DNA from 2 places in the Pseudoalteromonas sp. 23_GOM-1509m genome. Region 2 is predicted to be linked to the other one. Evidence: riboswitches for the same ligand, from Rfam matches in the RefSeq annotation. Region 2 holds a riboswitch; the other holds the start of a gene.
What was found. A riboswitch is a leader RNA that binds a small molecule or an ion and turns the genes downstream of it on or off. The one in region 2 is predicted to bind cobalamin.

Region 1: another riboswitch for cobalamin. It lies ahead of N523_RS0101220 (ABC transporter ATP-binding protein); the one in region 2 lies ahead of N523_RS0117265 (TonB-dependent receptor domain-containing protein).

The regions. Positions count from the first base shown of each region.
Region 1 is NZ_JADO01000008.1:267,832-272,263, reverse strand. It holds gene N523_RS0101230 (cobyric acid synthase) at 1-259, opposite strand, end outside; gene N523_RS0101225 (FecCD family ABC transporter permease) at 259-1,269, opposite strand; gene N523_RS0101220 (ABC transporter ATP-binding protein) at 1,271-2,083, opposite strand; cobalamin riboswitch at 2,160-2,297, opposite strand; gene N523_RS0101215 (porin) at 2,347-3,276, opposite strand; gene N523_RS0101210 (LysR family transcriptional regulator) at 3,440-4,309, opposite strand; gene N523_RS0101205 (DUF413 domain-containing protein) at 4,399-4,432, shown strand, end outside.
Region 2 is NZ_KI912434.1:355,770-360,201, reverse strand. It holds gene N523_RS0117285 (ketopantoate reductase family protein) at 1-249, opposite strand, end outside; gene N523_RS0117280 (VanZ family protein) at 242-592, opposite strand; gene N523_RS0117275 (YajQ family cyclic di-GMP-binding protein) at 744-1,226, shown strand; cobalamin riboswitch at 1,494-1,659, shown strand; gene N523_RS0117265 (TonB-dependent receptor domain-containing protein) at 1,697-3,547, shown strand; gene msrA (peptide-methionine (S)-S-oxide reductase MsrA) at 3,608-4,144, opposite strand; gene N523_RS0117255 (efflux RND transporter permease subunit) at 4,221-4,432, opposite strand, start outside.

The DNA.
Region 1 (4,432 bases), on a different contig from region 2:
GTGCGCCGGTATCACTATTGGGTTTGAGTAATATAGGGTTAAAGTCGATTTCAGGTTCAACTTTTGCGGCTATGGCTTGTAATGCTTGGGCTCTGCCAATTTCGCCACCATCGTGCGTTACGGCACTATTGAGCGCCATATTTTGTGGTTTAAACGGTGCAACATTAACCCCTTGGTTAGCAAACACTCTGCAAAGTGCTGCCACTAAGGTGCTTTTACCCGCATCGGAGGTGGTACCTTGTACCATTAATGTTTTCATTATTTACCCACCAGCTGGCGCTTACGAAAATACAAGATACTTAAAAAGAATAGACTACCAATAGCCGCCGTGATCACCCCTATTGGCAGCTCTTGGTTAGCGAGTAATGAACGTGCCAGTACATCGACCCATACCATAAATATGCCCCCGACTAATCCGGTCATTAATAATCCAACGCTGCTGCCTTGAGAGATAAAAAAGCGCACTATGTGCGGCACCATTAAGCCAACAAAGCCAATTCCGCCACACATAGCAACCAATACGGCTGTGATCAATGAGCTTAAAATAAGCATTAAAATTCGAAAGCGATGCACCCGTACACCAAGCGTTGTTGCGCTTTCATCACCTAACAACATGGCATTAAGTTGGCGTCTAAAACCTAACATAATGACTGTACATGTAATGATGACCAAGGCAGGTAATAACAGTGACGGCCATTGCGCCCTAGCAAAACTTCCCAAAGTCCAAAATAAAATAGCCGCGACGGCCTGCGGATCGCTCCAATAAAGTAACAAACTGGTAAAGGCGCTAAATAAAAATGATAAGGCCACCCCAGCCAATAACATCGACTCAACTTGGGCGTTGCGTTGACTGCCAGCAATTAAAATTAATAACCCCATTGCTACTAAACTGCCAATTAAGGCTGCTGCTGATAGCGCAATGCCTGCGCCTATTCCAACAAAAGCCATTAATACTACGACTCCTAATGATGCTCCCGACGAAATACCAAACAAATAAGGGTCAGCCAATGGATTACGAGTAACTGTTTGTAATATCAATCCAGCAATCGCTAAGCCGCTGCCGGCCAAAAAAGCCAGTAACGTACGTGGCATTCTTAATTCAATAATAATGCGGCTGGTAAATGAGGCCTCGCTTGAAAAAGTTAAGCTATGGTATACATCTGCGAGCGAGGTAGGGGCAGCACCAAAGCTCAATGCCACAAATAAACTAAATACAGCGCATAACAGTGCAATAATTAACGCCACACCATGGTTAGACATAATCGCCATGTTATTGGTATCCATAATAATAGGTAATATGGGGAATAGACTCGCCATTGGACGCCGTTTGAGGGTGAGTATTAACTTGCGTGCAAACACCAAAAACCTCATCAAGCATTTGCTCGGTGATCACCTTATTAGGCTTTCCCGCGCTAGCGATTTCTCCGTTTTTAATAACCACTAACTCATCGCACATGGCTGCCGCTAAATTTAAATCATGAAATGAAGCAAACACAGTAATGCCCAAAGATTTAGCCAGCTCCATTAATTGAATTTGATATTTAACATCCAGGTGGCTTGTGGGTTCATCCATAATGAGTAGCTGTGGTTGCTGCACAATCGCTCTGGCAATAAGCGCTCGTTGCTTTTCACCGCCAGATAGTGAGTCAAATGACTGATTGCTATGAGATTCAAGCCCAACACGACTAATAGCCTGCGCTATTTTTTGTTTATCTGCTTGGGTGGTCGAGCTAAATAGCGTTTTATGCGGGGTAAGCCCTAGAGCTACAACATCGAATAACGAGAGATTAAATTGCGACGGTGTTTCTTGTAGCACTACCGCAACTTGCTTGGCATAGTCTTCACTTTTTAGCTGCCAAATATCGGTATCGTTAAATTTAATGTCGCCTGCTGATGGCTGATTAAATCGATATAAGCACCGCAGTAAACTCGACTTTCCTGCCCCATTAGGGCCAATTAAACCAATAAATTTACCACGCTCAATGCTCACATTAATGTGCTTAAGAATTAACGTATTGTCCACTCGCCAAGAAACGTTGTTAACGGTTAAAAGCGGTAAGTTTAAAGAGGTGTGAGTGTGCAAAAAATTATCCTAGGCAGGGAAACACCCACACTCAGTACTAATACGTACCAAAAAGAAAATGAGTTAACCCGCTCGTTATATGAAGTTTTAAGGCATTTGTATCTGACTTACAGTAAAACTGATCACAGTTACGGGAATAGTTGAGGAGTTACACCTCATTCCAAATGCTTGGCTATTATGCGCAGATAAGTAAATAATTTAAAGCAAAAAAAACCGCACTCAACTGAGTGCGGTTAAAAGGGAGTGTTTTAACTAAGGTTTAGTTAAAACTTATATTCCATACCTAAACCTAGGTAATCTTGGTCAACATTGTTGTCCATATCAAAGCTTGAGTAAAAACCAAATACTTTAAGGTTTTTGTTTAGTTTATGGTCAACACCTACCGATATCGCGCTTTTATCATCGCTGTCATCAAAATCCATTGTTTGGTATTGCACTTTGAAAGTGTTGCTACCCATAAGGTAAGCTGCATTCACTAAGTAACCGTCAGCCTCAGCGCTGCCATCTACTTTTTCTTGTGTTTGGTACATTGCGCCAAGTCTAAAATCTTCAATTTTACCTTGAACTGTTGCACGCACTACATCGTAACCATTGACTTCGCTATCAGCAGCAATGGCAGCATATACTGCGCTCTTTTTAAGGCCTGCATCACCGTAAGTTAACGCCACTGAGTAGCCATTTTTGGCATCTACGTCGTCTTCTGCAATAAATGACGCTAATACTTTAAAACCTTCATATGAGTTTGAAGCATAAGATACTGAGTTACCTAAACGATTTTCACCTTTAAAGGTATTTTTTATATCACCTTCAAGATCGTTGAAAAGATCTAGTTTCCCCTGCGCTTGCTTAAGCGCGGTGTCGTTGCGGCCTATCACAACCTGACCGAATCCGCCTTTAAAGCCCACATATTGATTACGCGCTGAAATATTGTCGTCATCACCTTTAGAATCGGCATCAGACACATCAACCTGAAATTCAAACTTATAAACCGCTTCTAAACCGTCTGAAATTTTTTCAGACCCTTTAAGTCCGAAACGAGATGCATTACTTTTAATTTCAGTAAACGACCCTTCACCATCGTCAGATGATTGAACGGTTACATTTGCTTTACCGTAAATGTCTACCTCTGCAAGTGCATTAAAAGATAAACCACTAAGTAGGGCTAAGCATAAGCTCGATTTTGCAAATTTCATGTTATTTCCTCGATAATCACAATAGACTAATTTTTAAAACAGCAGCAGTGTGTCACCACTAAATGACAAAAATATTACAAAGGACACATTTTTGTCTTTTTAAGTTAATAAAACTGCATTAAATCTGAAATCAAAATAACATGTAAAATAAACTGCCTACCGACTACTTACTTTGTTTCAATAAACTCGGTGTCATTTGCGACAACAAATTAACCAAGGTTTCTATCAACTCTTTCTGTTCGTTATCTCTATGATAGGCAACAAATACATCTCTTGAGGTATTTTCTACCCCTTTTACATGAAAAAGTTCGCCTTTTTCTAAATGATCTTTAACTAATACCTGTGGAATAAACGCACTACCGCCACATTGCAGTATTAAATCAAGCGCTATACGCCCTGTACTGGTTCTAAAATAAGGCGGTGTTTTACCGGTAAACTGACGCGCATGCCAAAGAGAAAACGTGGTTCCCCAATCAACATACACATATTGATTATCAAAAAAGTTATCACTGGTTGCCGTATCGTAACCACTCACCGGAATAATGGGCAGTTCACAAATACGTTCAACCACAAGTTCATCAACTTTAGGAGGATCAAATAAAATAGCTAAATCAAGGGTGCGCTCCAACAATAAGCGAGTGCTTTCTTGTTGCGCTTTCACTTCTGCCACCAGCGATACACCAGGCATCGCCGATACAATATTTGTAATACCAAACTGTAAAAATGCATCCCAAATATTAGGCGTACCTGCTAAGCTAATTTGCTTATGCATATTATCTGCAAGTGCAACATCCACTTTGGCTCTTTGCATCCCAGTAATAATCATTTGCGCATGCGGTAACAAACGCTCACCCGGTGCAGTGAGTTGTATATTATTACGCTGACGAATAAATAAATTTACGCCTAAGCCCTGCTCTAATTGGCGAATTCTAAAACTCACCGCAGACTGCGTTATATATAGGTTTTCTGCCGCTTTACCAAAATGGCGAGTACGCACCACTTCAACAAATGTTTTTAATAAATCTATGTCCAATTTTTTATCCTCACGATAAAAATTTTTTGTTTAAAAAAATAGCGATTATGTCCCATACTCCAGCTAATAATTGGTATGAGGGTACAGCTATGAGCAATGATATTTCACTACTTCGTCAAGCAT
Region 2 (4,432 bases):
AGCATAGGCTTGTTGCACTGCAAACGCTTTTACCGTGAATAAAACAATATCAAATTCAGGAGTTTGAGATAACTGCTCTTGTGAGATAAAAGTGGCGTTAATTTTTTCAGACGCAGCGTTACTGTGGCTGTAAAAGCGAGTATTAACTGTGCCTTTTCGAGTAAGTATATATATAGCGTGATGCTTGGCTAAAAAATGGCTAAATAACAAGCCAATAGCGCCATCACCTACAACAAGTATGTTAGCCATAATGCTTCTTTTTACGCAGTGTTAACAGGGCTTTAGCTAAAAAGTAGCTCGCTGCACCAATAAAATCGGCAACAAAATCGGCCAGTGATGCTTGTCTGTAAGGAAGGCTATCTTGCATAATTTCTATTGCTGCACCGTAACCAGCGAGTAATAGTATTTGTGCATATAATGGGAGTTTAAACGCTTTATCCATAATAATGGCAAGTAAAAAGAAGATACCAAAATGCGCTACTTTATCAACATGCGGAAATAAGTTTGCCGCGCCCTTTACCTCTTTAGCAAATAAGAAGGTAAACGCAACAATACTAATTAAAAAAATTGCTTGGTAAACACGCCTTGTCACGAAAATTCCTAAAATCGTATAAAAAAGAAGCCTCAGTATATCAAACTAATTTAGTATCGCACCTGAACAAAATGCAGAAAAATGTAAAGATTTATCATTTTAACGTTATAATTGCGGCATAAAATTAAGATTAGATAGTTAGGAGAACGCTATGCCTTCATTTGATATTGTATCTGAAGTAGAAATGAACGAAGCAAAAAATGCGGTTGATAACGCCAACCGTGAACTAGAAACGCGATTTGATTTTAGAGGCGTTGATGCATCAATAGAGCTAAACGATAAAACAATTAAATTAAAAGCTGAAGCAGATGCTCAGGTAATGCAGTTATTTGATATTTTAGCGAGTAAAATCTCTAAACGTGGGATGGATGTTGCAAGCTTAGAGCTACAAGATATTTCTCGTGCGGGCAAAAATGTTTTTCGTAACGTTGCACTTAAACAGGGTATCGAAAAAGACATGGCTAAAAAAGTAGTAAAAGCCATCAAAGACTCTAAAGTAAAAGTACAAGCGGCCATTCAAGGTGAAGAAGTTCGCGTAACAGGTAAAAAGCGTGATGACTTACAAGCGGCTATGCAAGTTGTACGCACTGCTGATTTAGGTCAACCATTTCAGTTTAAAAACTTCCGCGATTAATTTATTGCCTCGAGCTCGGCACTATAGGCGCTGAGCTCAAAGCAACATGTATTTAGCCAAACACGTTATATTGTTTGGCTTTTTTATTTTTAAATCTATGATGAACCCCGAACCCCGAACCCCGAACCCCGAACCCCGAACCCCGAACCCCGAACCCCGAACCCCGAACCCCGTATCCAGAACCTTGAATCTTTGGATTTTTAGATGTTTAGACGTCCGTTGACTTTTTTTAGTAAACAGATAACAATAGCAGCCTATTTTCAAGGTGCTTGCTAAACACTTCAATGGTGTGATTTTTTTAGTAGGATAATCGGGAAGTTGGTGCGTTTTCATTGATGAAGTCAATCCCAACACTGCCCCCGCAACGGTAAAGTTATGCTGTATTAAATTATGGTAACTGAGTCCGGAGACCGGCCTTGATTTAATCTTACTTACTAACATCTTTGCGGTGGGCAAAGATAGGGGACATGATGTTAAATAAAACCGCACTGGGTGTGGCCATTTCGGCTGTACTCTCTATTTCTGTATCTGCTGCAGAACAATCAATCGAAACAATAACAGTAACTGCTAATAAATTTGAACAACCTATAAATGATGTATTAGCAAGTGTGGCAGTTATCGACCGCGCTGATAGTGAAAAAGCGAATTATCGAGACTTACCTGCAATATTAAATACCATAGCTGGGATAGATATTGTCCGTAATGGTGGGTTAGGTCAAAAGGCAGATATATTTGTTCGCGGGGCCAGCGCTAAATATACCTTAGTACTGGTTGATGGTGTAAGAGTGAGCGATGCAAGCTCAGGTAGTGTATCGCTGACGAATATTCCAGTTAACAGTATCGAGCGTGTTGAAGTTATAAAAGGTGCCAGAGCGGCTATTTATGGCTCAGACGCTGTAGCCGGAGTAATTAATATTATCACCCGTAAAGCCTCAAATAACTCGCTTTCGGCTACTTTAGGCAGCCATAGCTACAGTAATTATCAGCTTGCTGGTGGGCTTGTAAAAGAGGCGCTTAGCTTTAATTATAATTTAGGCTACGAAGAGACGGATGGTTTTGATGTTACTGGCAAAGATCCAGCGGCTGAGTACACAAAAGATCATGATGATGATGGCTACAAAAATAAAAACATTGGCTTTAATTTAGCTTATGAGCTTGCTGAACTAGGCCAGTTGAGCCTGCAATCTCAGTATAGTGAAGGCGAAGCACAATATGATAATGCATGGGGTAACGATGCCTACGACTTTGAAAATTACACCGCTAAGCTAGGCTGGAACAAAGCCTCTGATGTATATAGCCAAAGTACTTCGGTGAGCGTTTCGCAAGAAGAAAATACCCAAACAGGTACCGATGTGCAGCAAGTGTATAGCACAGAGCGTGTTGAGTTTGAATATCGAGGGCGTTATACCCTTACTCAAGAACTTGATATATCGGGTGGCTTTAATTATTTATCTGAGGATTTATCAAACTCGTCAGCAACGTCATCAGAAGAAAAACGCGATAATAAGGCGTTGTTTATAGGCGCGTTTTATAGCCATAACAAATGGTTAGCAAATGCGGTTGTTAGAACCGATGATTATGACTTCCATGGCCGTGCAAACACTTACAGTACAGGACTTGGTTACAAAGCAAATAACTATGTAACACTACGTTTAAATCACGGTACTGCATTTAGAGCTCCTTCGTTAATTAATGCGTTTGTGACTAACAGCCCGTACTATTTACCAAACAATAATATTAAACCTGAAGAAGCCTTAAATAATGAGCTTGGTATAACTTTAGAAACCCAATGGGGCCGTTATGATATTGCTATTTTCGATAACCGTATCAATAATTTGATTAGTAATAATTATGATGCAGACTCAGGTAAATATATTGCCACTAACATAGATAAAGTATCTATGCAGGGATTTGAGCTGTCGGCAGAGTTTTCAGCGCTAGGCTTTGAACACTCGGTTAACTTTAGCTTTTTAGACGCTACAGATGAAAAAACGAATACCGATTTACCACGTAGACCTTCTGAATCGTTTAATTATCAACTCGCTAAAACATGGGGTGATTTTGATGCCAGCTTGGATATGCAATATCGCTCATCGCGTCCTTCGATTGCGTATTATGACTCGGAGCTCGCTGCTTATACGGTATTTAATATAGCAGCCAATTACCAGTTGCTAGATAATTTGTCGTTAGCTGCTCGAATAGAGAATATTACTGATAAAGAATATTTTACTGCTGCGACGGGCTTTGCTGCCAGTGGTAAGCTATTAGGTTATAACAGCGCAGGAAGAACTTTCTTTGTAGGGGCAAATTATCAGTTTTAATCGCTAATATAGTGTTTATTAATATACAAAAGCCCGATTTAAATCGGGCTTTTTAATATATTACCCGTTTAAAAACTCGCTAAATTCGGTTTCAAACTTATGTAATTTGGGTGCAATTAAAATACTGCAATAGCCCTGCTCAGGATTTTCATTGTAATAGTCCTGATGGTAGTGCTCTGCGGGGTAAAAAGTGGTTGCTGGGCTCACCTCAGTCACTATAGGTTCGCTAACATGACTTTGCAGCTCTGCAATAACTGCCTGTGTTTGTACTTGTTGTTGCTCATTATGATAATACACAACGCTGCGGTATTGAGTGCCTATATCGTTACCTTGGCGATTTAGTTGTGTGGCATCGTGTAGGGTAAAAAACATCGCGAGTAAGGTTTCAAAGCTGATAACACTGGCATCAAATTCAACCTTAATTACCTCTGCATGGCCACTGTTGCCAGTGCAAATAGTTTTGTATGTTGGGTTATCAGTATGTCCACCAGTATAACCAGAGCAAACACTGAGTACACCTTTTACACGCCTAAATGCTGCATCAATACACCAAAAACAGCCGCCGCCGAGTGTTGCTACTTGTGTGGTCGAACTCATAAGTACTTCCTCAATTGTTAGGGATATGTGCACTGAATAAAGCGCCGTAACAGCTAGTTACGACGCTCTGAGTGACTTAGATCTCTTTAAGCGGTTTTTCAGCGGCTTGCTTATCAAGTTTTTGTTGTAAAAACTCAGGTGATTGTGTATTTCGCGCTAGTGCGTAATAAGCGGCTGGCACCACAAACAGAGTTAGTATGGTTGCCACCGTTACGCCAGTAAATACCACCACACCAATTACCATTCTACTTTCCGAGCCTGGGCCGGAAGCCAACACCAAAGGTACGG